DNA from 4 places in the Sporosarcina sp. FSL K6-1540 genome. Region 3 is predicted to be linked to each of the others. Evidence: riboswitches for the same ligand, from Rfam matches in the RefSeq annotation. Region 3 holds a riboswitch; each other region holds the start of a gene.
What was found. A riboswitch is a leader RNA that binds a small molecule or an ion and turns the genes downstream of it on or off. The one in region 3 is predicted to bind S-adenosylmethionine.
Positions count from the first base shown of each region.

Region 1 (3,208 bases), 840 kb from region 3:
TCAATTGAGGAGTACAACATACAACGTGCCCAAGAGTTTGAAGAGAAAATCATTTGGGAACAGAAGGAAACAATCGCTGGGATTATTATGGAACCGCTTATTACAGGAGGCGGTATACTCATCCCACATCCAATCTACTTGGAAAAGGTTCAGGAAATCTGTACACGCCACGGTGTACTGCTAATTGTTGATGAAGTCATTTGTGGATTCGGCAGAACTGGGAAAGACTTTGGTCATCAGCATTTTAAGTTGAAACCGGACATTATTACGATGGCAAAGGGACTAACGAGCGCTTACTTGCCACTTTCGGTTACGGCTATTCGAAAAGATATTTATGAAAAGTTCGATACAGGAGAAGATAACAGTCATTTCCGCCATGTTAATACATTTGGCGGGAATCCTGCGGCTTGTGCAGTCGCGTTGAAGAATCTTGAAATCATTGAGAGAGAAAATCTTGTTGAACGGTCGGCTGAGCTTGGCGAGCGCCTTCTAAAAGAGTTGGCTTGCTTATTGGATCATCCTTTTGTTGGCGATATTCGCGGGCTCGGATTCTTGTTAGGCATTGAACTTGTAGAGAACAAAGAAACGAAAGAACCTGCTGCAAACGCCCGTGTTGCGAAAATCATTGGCGAATGTAAGGCGAATGGACTTATTATTGGAAGGAACGGCGATACAGTTGCTGGCTATAACAATATTCTAGCGCTAAGCCCACCGCTGTCTTGTACCGATGAAGACGTGGACTTTATTATTGCGGTTATGAAGAAAGTGTTCAATGAAAATGCATGAGTTAGGATGAGATTTTTAATCTTGCTAAACCAAAAACGGAGAACCTCCAATTATAGGGGTCCTCAGTTTTTGGTTTTATTTTTTCTGAAGACCATTGAAACGCGCTTCTCGCTACGCTCTTTCATACGCTGAAAATTCTCGAGATGTTTCCAAATGGCGATTGCAAATAACAAAGTTGCTATTACGACTGGCCAGTATCCGTCTGCCAATACTGCCATCGCGATGAGCGTGACGTAGAGCATCAGCACACCAAACACGAGAAAGTCTGTTACTAGCGCTACGACGACAAATAATGCAAAACCAATGAGACCGATCTGCCAGTCGATTGCAAGCAGTACACCAATTATTGTCGCTGTTCCTTTTCCACCGTTAAAGTTCATATAAAATGGAAAGTTATGCCCAATAACGGCTGCGGCGGCTGTAAGAAATAAAAGTAAAGCCAAAAAGGCTTCTGAAAATCCTGCGTTTTCTGCGAAATAGTGCACAAGTAAGACAGCTCCTGCACCTTTACTGATATCGATTACTGCAACTAATGCGCCGAACTTCTTCCCGAGAACAATGGTCGCATTCGAGGCACCGGCATTTTTCACACCGGTTTCTTTCAAGTTAACGCCGGATATTTTCTGCGCAACAACTGATCCATGCAGGCAACCAACTGCATATCCCCATAAGAGCACGCCTACAATCCATAACCACATATCAAGTTCCTCCTAAAATAACGGTAGTCTAAGTGTAACATTCCACATAGACACAAGTTTCAGAAATATTATTCGGTAAACTATTGACAAAGTATTGAGATATCTACTATACTATGTCACAAGATGGAAAACTGAATATCACAAACTCTTATCAAGAGCGGCGGAGGGAATAGGCCCTGCGATGCCCGGCAACCAGCAAGTGACTAACTTGCAAAGGTGCTACTTCCTACAGATTCGTGCGAACGGTCTGAAAGATAAGGGGAGGAATAAGCGAAAGCGTAACCCTCTTCTTAAGCGAAGGGGGTTATTTTTCATTCCAAAAATACCCCTAACGTCTCCGCCCATTACAATCACATCCATCTAAAAAAACTCTGGAGGTAATGACGATGACAAAACTTCAACCCGAAACACTTCTTCTGCACGGTGGACAAAAACCGGATCCTGTAACAGGTTCACGCGCAGTTCCAATTCATAGAACCTCATCTTTTGTATTCCGTGATACAGAACATGCTCAAAAACTATTTGCACTACAAGAAGCAGGCAACATCTATACACGAATTACAAATCCAACTGTTGCAGTTTTTGAAGAGCGTATTGCGCTTCTTGAAGGTGGTACGGCGGCAGTTGCATTCTCCTCAGGTATGGCAGCTATCGCTTTCTCTATCTTGAACGTAGCTGGTGCTGGAGATGAAATTGTCGCAGCAAGCAACTTATATGGCGGTACTTATAATTTATTCGCCGCTACACTTCCGCGCTACGGTATTAATGTAAAGTTTGTCGATGCAACAGATCCTGAAAACTTCCGTGCAGCAATTACAGATAAAACAAAAGCAATATTCGCAGAAACAATCGGTAACCCGAGTCTTCATGTACTCGATATTGAAGCGGTTGCGGACATTGCGCATGAAAACGGACTACCGCTTCTTATTGATAGTACATTTGCTTCGCCATATGGTTCGAATCCTATCGAATTTGGTGCGGATGTTGTCATCCATTCCGCTACAAAATGGATTGGCGGACACGGTACCACGATCGGTGGAGTTGCTGTTGATGCGGGTACATTTGACTGGACGCAAGGGAGGTTTCCTGGCTTCACAGAGCCTGATGCGTCATATCATGGTCTCCGTTACGGAATTGATACAGCAGCGGCGGCATTTGCGACTAAACTACGCGTTCAACTATTGCGTGACTTCGGACCTTGCTTAGATCCAGATAGTGCATTTAATTTCCTCCAAGGACTTGAAACACTGCATTTGCGTGTGACAAGACATAATGAAAATGCCGTTAAAGTAGCGGAGTTCTTGAAAAAACATCCATCTGTCGAATGGGTAACATATACAGGCAACGAAGATCACCCATCTTATGACCTTGCGAAAAAGTACTTGAAAAACGGCTTCGGTTCCATTATTGTATTTGGTATTAAAGGTGGACGGGATGCAGGCCGGAACGTGATTGATAACGTCAAAATCTGGTCGCATGTTGCGAATGTTGGGGATGCAAAATCACTAATTATCCATCCAGCTTCAACGACGCATCAGCAGCTTGGGCCTGAGGACTTAAAAAAATCAGGTGTGACTGAAGAATTGATTAGACTATCGGTGGGCCTTGAATCCGCGGAAGATATTATTGCAGACCTTGCACAAGCAATCGAACTAGCGGTACCAGTAACAGTATAATTTTTTGGTGACAAGAAAGGGCGTGACAATCGTGGAGACGGGGATAGT
Region 1 covers NZ_CP152018.1:1,378,121-1,381,328, reverse strand. The annotation lists gene MKY15_RS06120 (aspartate aminotransferase family protein) at 1-786, shown strand, start outside; gene MKY15_RS06115 (glycerol-3-phosphate acyltransferase) at 849-1,484, opposite strand; SAM riboswitch class I at 1,630-1,745, shown strand; gene MKY15_RS06110 (O-acetylhomoserine aminocarboxypropyltransferase/cysteine synthase family protein) at 1,871-3,160, shown strand; gene MKY15_RS06105 (hypothetical protein) at 3,192-3,208, shown strand, end outside.
Region 1: linked by a shared signal. The riboswitch ahead of MKY15_RS06110 (O-acetylhomoserine aminocarboxypropyltransferase/cysteine synthase family protein) and the one ahead of MKY15_RS10320 (bifunctional homocysteine S-methyltransferase/methylenetetrahydrofolate reductase) in region 3 are both predicted to bind S-adenosylmethionine.

Region 2 (3,208 bases), 460 kb from region 3:
ACGAGAATAAAACGCTTGTCTTCGAGCTCTTTTCCAATTGGTCCATCATTTTTTAGCCTATCGTTTCAACGACTTTAAGAGGCATCACGGTTTCATTCGTAAAGCCCACGTGTAGTTTAATTCCTGCACGTTCACCGTGAAAAACCGCCCAGGGTAAGCATGTTTTCCCTACAGTAACTGTCGTTGAGTCAATGGATAGAAGCGTTTTTGACATCTTTAGCTTACGACGCGCAGCGCGGTTCAACTTACCCACGATGACTTCGAAGACACGCTTAATGATTGCTAATCAAGCTTCTTCAAATGCTTTGAAAGAGACGAATGATCGACGGACACTAGGCCGACACTGGCACCCAAATCCGCCGAGTACCTTAAGCTTTTCCACTCTTTTGCTGCCGTAGTGACGAGATAGGAGATGAGCACGGAAACCGTGCATTTACGGGCTGTTTCCACGTAATCAAATTCTTTTAAAATCGCTTGTAGTTCATCTTCTGAAAGAAAGTTTTAAATTAATGTTTGAAGAGTGATATTCTTATTCATGAGAGAAGCCTCTTTTCGTAAATGTTGGTGTGGTAACTTACATTTTACAAGAGGCACTCTCTTTTTGTATATATATTATTGGAATAACTTGGTTAATCAACACGCGTGATAAAAAGATATTCAATAGGAGATCTTTAAGTTTTTTCGTTACAGATTTTATCAACCTAGAATAAAATACGAATAATCACATTTGAGCCAATAGATTGACAATTAAAAAATAACCTAGTAATATACTAGTTGTATAAAAATTCTATTTAAGGAGGTTAATTCAATAAAATGAAAATTAAAATTAAAAAAGTAATATTTGCATCAGTTATAACTTTTGGACTAGTTGGGGCAACATTCGGTTCAGCCTCTAATGCGGAGGCATCAAGTTGTAGCAGTAAAAGTGCTCAAATTATTGTTTGTTGGGCTTAATTCACGTTAAATCAAAGTAGAAGCGGCTTTATAGTCTCTTCTTTTTTTGTTCCTTAATTTAATAATCTTCTATAATTAATATCTACCATCAAAAAATAAATACCAAGCAGTTCATCTAACCAAATGCGCAAACGAACGTTTAAATATTTGCGACGAGGCCCTCATAACCACCGTGGAAGAGTACATATTTTGTAAATAATCCGCCATTTTTATCCTTTGTGATATTTATGTCGTTTAGTATCGTATAGGTAAATGTTTTTATTAATCCCCGTCTAACCAAGGAATCGTTATACCCTACAGAATTCATTAATCGTTTGTGTACACTCACTCCCTCCTTTTTATTTACCATACAGCTATGTGTCAAAGATCGCCACGTCGCTGAATCGACTCATCTCTGTCGCGTCTTAAAGGGCGCCTTGCGCTTTTCTTGAATATAATTAGTAATCACATAATAATCTTGGCATATACATCTCAAAATTATATTTCTCTCGATAATGAACACCTTAGCGCAGGCACGGCGAAAGGCATCCCCAAAGAGCCAAGCGATCTAAAATCCACACCCCGAATTAAAACTCTCTCATTATTAGCGCCACAGCAGATTCAATGGGATTCTTTAATTCAACATATATAGTATAATCAAAATAATATATGTTTTTTGTATTGACATTCTATTCTGAAGTCTGTATTGTACTAGTTAACAACTAAATACGTAACTTTCTTATCCAGAGAGGTGTAGGGACTGGCCCGATGATACCTCAGCAACAGACTTTTAAAGTACTGTGCTAATTCCAGAAGCTTAAGTGTAATGCTTACAGCTTGGAGATGAGAAGAGCAAATAGCGAATTCGCAAAACCTCTTCTTGGAATTTAGAAGAGGTTTTTTATTTGTCTCTCACTTTCTAGAAACTAAAGTTACTAAAAAAAGAAAGAAGGAATATACCATGACAAATCAATCGACAACACTAACGAAAGCACCATTCAGAGCGGATCACGTTGGAAGTTTACTACGACCAGATAATTTGCATAAAGCACGCAAAGACTTCAAAGAAGGCATAGTTACTGCACAACAATTACGAGAAGTAGAAACACAGGAAATTAAACGGGTGGTTGATAAGCAAATCGAAGTTGGTTTGGAACTTGTAACAGATGGTGAATTTAGACGTACGTGGTGGCATTTAGACTTCTTGGAGCATTTGAACGGAATTGAAGGGTATGTGCCAGAGACTGGCTACGTATTTGATGGTATTGAAACAGAACGATATAACGTTCGAAACACAGGCAAGATTTCGTTTGACCCTAATCATCCATTCATTCAAGACTTTGTTGAGTTTAATGAAATCGTAGGCGGCCGTGCCGTTGCGAAACAAACGATTCCAAGTCCGAATCAGCTCTTTAATATCGGAATTCGTGATGAAACGATTTACCCTGACATTGAAGAATTTGCCAACGATGTTATTCAAGCATACAAAGATGCTTTGAAAGCATTTTACGAAGCTGGTGTACGCTACTTGCAGTTGGATGATGTCTATATTGCGGGGCTTTCTGCGCCGAATATCCCGTTTAACGACGGAGCCTATTCAAGAGAACAACTAATCGACTTGGCACTACGCGTCATTAATGGCGTTTTGGAAGACAAACCTGAAGATCTTTTCGTAACAACACACCTATGTCGTGGAAATTACCAATCGACGTGGGCGTTTGAGGGAAGCTACGCACTGATTGCACCCACACTTCTTGCAAAAGAAAAAGTGGATGGCTTCTTCCTTGAATATGATGACGAGCGTTCAGGAGACTTTAAACCGTTGGATCATGTGCCAAACGGCGGAGCGAAGGTTGTCCTTGGTGTTGTTACTTCGAAAAATGGAGAAGTGGAAGACAAGGATGCGGTCATTGCGCGTATTCAAGAAGCCGCACAATACGTGCCACTTGAACAACTATGCTTAAGTCCGCAATGCGGATTCGCTTCAACGCATCACGGCAATAAGCTAACAGAAGAGCAGCAATGGGAAAAGTTGAAATTCATTGTGGACGTGGCAAAGGAAGTTTGGGGTTAAACTGATAAACCGGAACAAGGCTCATATGCTTTGTTCCGGTTTATTTCTTATTCCACTGAAAATGGCACAGCAACGGATAATTCGTGCATGGGCTCGCCTGTTGAAATAAATGTTTTCACAAGACGGTATTCACCTGGAATCAGTGTCACGCCGAGCGCGTCAACCGAAAAATTCTGGCGTGCTTCACTGCCGGCTGACAAC
Region 2 covers NZ_CP152018.1:1,758,768-1,761,975, forward strand. The annotation lists gene MKY15_RS07990 (hypothetical protein) at 1-2, opposite strand, end outside; gene MKY15_RS07995 (hypothetical protein) at 814-954, shown strand; SAM riboswitch class I at 1,670-1,783, shown strand; gene MKY15_RS08000 (5-methyltetrahydropteroyltriglutamate--homocysteine S-methyltransferase) at 1,895-3,007, shown strand; gene MKY15_RS08005 (immunoglobulin-like domain-containing protein) at 3,055-3,208, opposite strand, start outside.
Region 2: linked by a shared signal. The riboswitch ahead of MKY15_RS08000 (5-methyltetrahydropteroyltriglutamate--homocysteine S-methyltransferase) and the one ahead of MKY15_RS10320 (bifunctional homocysteine S-methyltransferase/methylenetetrahydrofolate reductase) in region 3 are both predicted to bind S-adenosylmethionine.

Region 3 (3,208 bases):
TAAACCTTCTTTCGTAGACTGCTCACGATTACCATCAGATAAAGCCATTCTTGCACGTACTTGATCCGTCAACTTAATGCCTGGTACCTCATTGTGTAGAAATTCGGCGTTTTGCGATGAAGTCAGCGGCATAATTCCGATGTAAATTGGCGTCTCAATATGTTTTGTTGCCTCGTATACTTCAATTATCTTCTCCGTGCTATAGATAGGCTGGGTAATAAAATAGTCGGCTCCCGCTTCTATTTTTTTCTCTAATCTCTCCACAGCACGATCTAAATGACGCACGTTCGGATTAAAGGCCGCTGCCACAGTAAAGGATGTTTTCTGTTGCAATGACTTTCCAGACTTTGAAATGCCCTCATTGAATTGCTTTATGAGTTGAATCAATTCAAAGGATGTCACATCGAAAACGGATGTTGCTCCGGGGAAATCACCAATTTTCGTAGGGTCCCCCGTAATCGCTAGCAATTCAGTAATACCCAGTGTGTGTAATCCCATGAGATGTGACTGTAATCCAATTAGATTGCGATCTCGGCATGTAATATGGACCAAAGGTGTTGCACCAATCTTTTGTTTAACAAGTGAAGCCATTGAAGCGTTGCAAATTCTTGGCGTCGCTAAGGAATTATCAGCCAGTGTAATGGCATCCACGCCTGCATCCTTTAACGCCTGAGCCCCCTCAAAGAACTTGCCCGTGTTTAAATGTTTGGGCGCATCAAGTTCAACAATTATCGAATGTCTTTTTCTCACTGTTTCAAGCAATGTTGGGGGTTGAGATTCCTTCAATTCAGACTCCACAACCTCTGTCTTTACCTCCTTCTTCTTAACAAGCTTTTCTTGAATTGGTTCCCGAATTGTAAGTCCTTTCACTAGGGCCCTAATATGTTCTGGCGTCGTCCCACAACATCCTCCTATTAAACTAACTCCTGCCTTCCGAAAACTCAGTGCGAACTTCTCGAAATATTCAGGCTCATTTTCGTAAAAAAGTTTCCCATCCTTATATCCTGGATAACTAGCATTCGGATACACCGAAAGTAAAGCACGCTTCATCAACGGCACAGTTTCTAGAGACTTCAGCATATGGTGAGGGCCAAGGCGACAGTTAATGCCTACTATATCTGCACCTAAATCCTCCAACTGCTGTAAGGCATCTATGAGCTCTATCCCATTTTGGAGCACCCCCGCCTCATGCATTGAAACATTCGTAATAATCGGGATATCTGTCTCCTCACGTGCAATTTTGAGCACGGTTGTTAATTCATCAAAATCGTAATAAGTTTCTAAAAGTAGGCCGTCCACTCCCTCAAGAAGTAAGCAATATAGTTGTTCCCTAAAACTGCGCTTGATTTCATCCTTTGTTCCAATGGATGTTCGAGATCCATGAATACCCCCGATAGTTCCAAGGACGAACGTATTTTTACCCGCTGCTTTTTTCGCAATTTGAACTGCGGCTTTATTTATCTTTTTTACACTGTCCTCTAACCCATGACGTGCTAACTTGATATAATTCGCACCATACGTATTAGTTTGAATAATATCCGCACCTGCCTCTATATAGGCTTGGTGGATGCGAAGCACTTGATCTGGATGTGTCAAGTTCAGCTCTTCAAAACAAAGATCCACACCGTGTGAATAAAGTAGAGTTCCCATTGCACCATCACCGATCAAAATTCGTTCTTTCATAGTATCTAGTAAATTCACGACTATCACTTGCTCCTTTCACTTTCCCAAAGTCCCGTTCCGGAAACTCTCTTCATCATTCTTCAAAATATGTTACTTAATGGGAAAATTAATTAAAATAAAAAGAGCCTCTTCCTATGTTGAATAAAGGAAGTAGACTCTAAATCTGAATAAGTCTTCTCCTCATCTACCAAGTCGTGTTATCAACTTGCTGGAATTAGCACCATGCCATAAAATGGCGGTTGCTGAGGTGTCATCGGGCCAGTCCCTATACCTCTCTAGATAAGAAAAACTATTAAATTGGATTTGCTTAGTTACGTTATTACAGACTTTACATCATTGTTGGAAAATTAGCAACACCTTTTTGGAAAGTAATTAATTTATTTCACAGATTCAGACTATTGCTTGTCACTTTAAACAACATAGTTGCTAAACAGCCTTTCGCCATCCTTCATTTAAATTCTTACGTCCCTCTTAGCTTAAATAGGTCAATCAAGGTACCAATAAGTCACTTCTGTCAATTGATCCTTTTCCAGAATTGATTGCGTAACCCGCCGCTCTTGCTCCCCCATCCTAAGTGAGCTAAATGCACATAATAATAATATTAATAATGAGTCCATTAACCACTGTCCCCTCTGTAACCCTGCATATAATAAACTATAAGAACAATAACGAACGAACCGTTTACTCAGTTGTTGTTCCCATCAAATTGAAGGGAGGTCATTGACTTGAAAACTTCCTTGGGCATCTGGATTGGTTGGTTAGCAATAATTTTAGCGGCTATAGGGTTCTTTTATGCTCCTTATTGGTTAGGTGGTGGCGCACTCGTTTTAGGCTTAGTCTGTTTAGCTTCTCCACAAAAAGCATTGGCATGGATTTCAATCCTGCTTGGAGCCATCGTATTATTAATCACGATGTTCCAGTAGCCGGATAATTAATGATACTTCAAGGTATGTTTGGGCTCCTACCATACATACCTTTTTTATTTAATTTGTATGCTTACGATTTACTAGTTAGTTTTTTTGCAGTTCGGCCACATCAGAACACCAAAACGTCGTTTGTGATAAAGTATCCTAAAGAAGACGCAGCTGAACAGTAAATTATGTATAAAAAAACAGCCCAGTGAAGCGAGTAAATATCGCATCATCGGGCTGTTTTCTGTTTTCATCTTTTTATTATTTCATTCCATTTAAATTACTTTTTCAAGAAATACTCCTCAATATCATCCAGCATTAAGTTCGCTGCTAATACACCACCAGCAGTGTTCCAAATGATGTCATTTACTTGTGAGACGTTTCCACTTTTCGCGACATTTAGATTTTTAAATAATGGATCCTCAATCCAGTCGTTTGTAAGCTTCGTTGCTTCGTTATCTCCAGTTTCATAAGTGAAGTAAAAGAGCACATCGCCATCCATAGCTGGAATACGTTCTTTCGTGAGGCCTTTTTCAGCAAAATCGTCCACATCTTGTCCATCTGCGCGCGCAAATCCAAGTTGATCTAGAATCACACCCGAGAAGGAATCTTTA
Region 3 covers NZ_CP152018.1:2,214,960-2,218,167, reverse strand. The annotation lists gene MKY15_RS10320 (bifunctional homocysteine S-methyltransferase/methylenetetrahydrofolate reductase) at 1-1,701, opposite strand, end outside; SAM riboswitch class I at 1,861-1,969, opposite strand; gene MKY15_RS10315 (hypothetical protein) at 2,409-2,606, shown strand; gene MKY15_RS10310 (iron-siderophore ABC transporter substrate-binding protein) at 2,875-3,208, opposite strand, start outside.

Region 4 (3,208 bases), 420 kb from region 3:
AAAATGGCTTGAGACGAACAACTTGGACTTTCAGGAAGTGAACATAGCGGAAGCTCCTCCTTCAGTAGAAGAACTTGGCAAAATGATTGCGACATCGGATTTGGAGTTGAAAAAGTTTTTCAACGTTAGTGGGACGAAATATAGAGAGCTAAACTTGAAAGACAAATTGCTCACAATGACAGATGAAGAGAAAATTAGCTTGCTGTCATCTGACGGTATGTTGATTAAGAGACCAATTGTCTTCGGTGATGGTAAGGTGACTGTCGGATTCAAGGAAGAAGAGTTCGACAAAGTATGGACTAACTGATTTCCTATCTTGTCTTTATTCGAGAAATATGACAGAATTGAAGAGAATGAAACTATTTATTTGGAGGGATACGGAATGAGCACACCAAAAGATCTGCGTTATTCTGAAGAGCATGAATGGGTAAAAGACGAAGGTGGTAACTACCGCATCGGTATTACTCACTTTGCACAATCTGAACTAGGCGATATCGTATTCGTTGAACTTCCATCTGTCGGAGATGACATCAAAGCGGACGAGCCTTTCGGAAGCGTTGAATCTGTTAAGACAGTATCAGAACTTTATGCACCAATCAGCGGAAAAGTAATTGAAGTGAATGAAGGACTTGAAGACAGCCCTGAATTTGTCAATGAATCACCGTATGAAAATGCATGGATGATCGTTGTTGAACCTTCAAATGTTTCTGAACTGGATGAACTTATGTCAGCTGAAGCGTATGAAAAAATGACTGTCGGAGAATAACTAAGACAAGGCGCCGGTACTTTTTCGGCGTTTTTTGCATCTTTATATAAAAAAGAGCGAAGGAGGGGCCTCTTGTGTCGGATGAAAGAGTAATTATCGTCGAGGGCGGTTCGGATAAGAAACGTTTGGCACGAATACTTGTTGAGCCTGTCGAAATTATTTGTACGAACGGCACAGTAAGTCCTTATCGGCTTGAAGAATTGCTTGCACCTTACGAAGAACATGAACTATTTGTCTTCGTTGATGCGGATGAAGATGGAGAAAAGACCCGTGTTTTATTCAAAAGAGAGTTCCCGGCAGCAATCCATTTGTACACAGAAAAGGTTTATCGGGAAGTGGAGACGACCCCATACAAAGTGTTGGCTACAATACTACAAGGTGCGGATTTTAAAATCAGACCGGAATTTCTAATTTAAAGGATGTAGAATTAATGGAAACTTGGACACGCGAACAATGGGAGATGGCTTTGAAAGAGTCTTCAGTGGCAGCGTTTTATTTATATACACCAATGTGTGGAACTTGTGCAGTCGCATCTAAAATGATGGAAGTTATTACCGTCATGAGACCGGGAATACCAATCGGGAAAGCAGATTTGAATTACGTACAAAATATTGCAATTGACTATGAAATCGAAAGCGTTCCTTGCCTTCTTATACAAAAGGATGGCGTTTTAACCCATAAAATTTATGCATTTCAATCAGTACCGTATCTACTTGAAGAAATAGATTGACAATAGATATGGAACTTTGATATACTTCGTCTTAACATTCAATTGAATAGGTCACTCTTATTAAGAGAGGTGGAGGGATAGTGCCCTGCGAAGCCCGGCAACCGTCACGTAAGTGAAATGGTGCCAAGTCACACAAAGCATACGCTTTGAAAGATGAGAGATTGGACAACGTTTATTTTCGATAACGTCAAGCCTTTCTGCCCGTCTGCAGGAAGGCTTTTTTGTATTGAAAAGCGGAAGGCGCCGCTCAGCCCCGACAGGCACAAGGGGGGCGGTACCTAAGCCACCACAGCGAACTGCCTTGTGACCCGAGGGGGTGGCGCCTGAAGCTAGACAAAATTAGTAACAAAACAATTTTTCTGAGGTGAAAAAAATGATTTATTTAACGGATATAAATAAACGATACGGTGAAGGGCCAGGTAGTATTTCAGCAGTCGAAAATGTATCGCTTGAAATTACTGACGGTGAGATTTTTGGAGTCATCGGCTATAGTGGGGCAGGAAAAAGTACGTTGATTCGACTACTGAACGGTCTTGAAATGCCAACGTCAGGTAGCGTTAAAATAGGAAGTCTAGAAATATCAGCAATTAAAGGGAAAGAGCTAAGGGAAGCACGAAAAAAAGTGAGTATGATTTTCCAACACTTTAACTTACTGTGGTCTAGAACAGTGAAGGAGAATATCGCTTTCCCTCTTGAAATCGCGGGTGTACGAAAAGCCGAGCGTGATAAGAAAGTGGCGGAACTGATTGAATTAGTTGGTTTGGCTGGTCGTGAAAATGCATATCCATCCGAATTGTCTGGAGGTCAGAAACAGCGCGTAGGGATTGCTCGTGCGCTTGCAAACGACCCTGAAGTCCTTCTTTGTGACGAAGCGACTTCAGCCCTTGATCCAGAAACAACGGATTCAATACTAGACCTTCTAACAGGAATTAATGAACGACTCGGACTGACAATTGTGCTTATCACACATGAAATGCACGTTATCCGGAAAATTTGCCACAGAGTTGCAGTTATGGAGGCAGGGAAAGTTGTTGAGTTGGGAGATGTCCTGGATGTGTTCCAATCACCGAAGGAACCGATCACAAAGCGGTTTGTCTCTCAAGTGACGGAACCCGTGGAGGCGAAGCAGGCAATGGCGCATATTAAGGAAGAATTTCCTGCCGGCACGCTTATCAAGCTTGTATTTGTAGGGGAGCGGACAGAACAACCTGTGCTCGCAAGTCTTATTCGGAAATTCACTGTCGATGTGAATATCGTGCAGGGAAACATATCCCATACACATGGCGGGGCATACGGCACACTGATACTTCAGCTGCTTGGAGATTCCTCAATCATTGAGGAAGCAATTCAATACCTCAATGAAAATGATGTTCAGACGGAGGTGATCGGTAATGATTGAAAACCTTTTTCCGAATGTCGACTGGACTAAAATGTGGGAAGCAACAGTGGAAACACTCTATATGACTGCGGTTTCTACATTGTTCACTTTAGTTATTGGGTTAGGACTTGGAATTTTACTCTTCCTATCTAGTCCCGGTCAACTTTGGTCGAATAAGTTGGTCAATATTATATCAGGAGCATTCGTCAATATTTTTAGATCCATTCCGTTTATCATATTAATCATTTTACTTATTCCGTTTACGAAATTTCTTCTTGGTACAATCCGCGGACCGGATGCAGCGATGCCGGCACTTATTATTGGGGCGGCTCCG
Region 4 covers NZ_CP152018.1:2,636,851-2,640,058, forward strand. The annotation lists gene MKY15_RS12390 (arsenate reductase family protein) at 1-307, shown strand, start outside; gene gcvH (glycine cleavage system protein GcvH) at 383-766, shown strand; gene MKY15_RS12400 (toprim domain-containing protein) at 841-1,182, shown strand; gene MKY15_RS12405 (thioredoxin family protein) at 1,197-1,496, shown strand; SAM riboswitch class I at 1,551-1,656, shown strand; gene MKY15_RS12410 (methionine ABC transporter ATP-binding protein) at 1,870-2,895, shown strand; gene MKY15_RS12415 (methionine ABC transporter permease) at 2,888-3,208, shown strand, end outside.
Region 4: linked by a shared signal. The riboswitch ahead of MKY15_RS12410 (methionine ABC transporter ATP-binding protein) and the one ahead of MKY15_RS10320 (bifunctional homocysteine S-methyltransferase/methylenetetrahydrofolate reductase) in region 3 are both predicted to bind S-adenosylmethionine.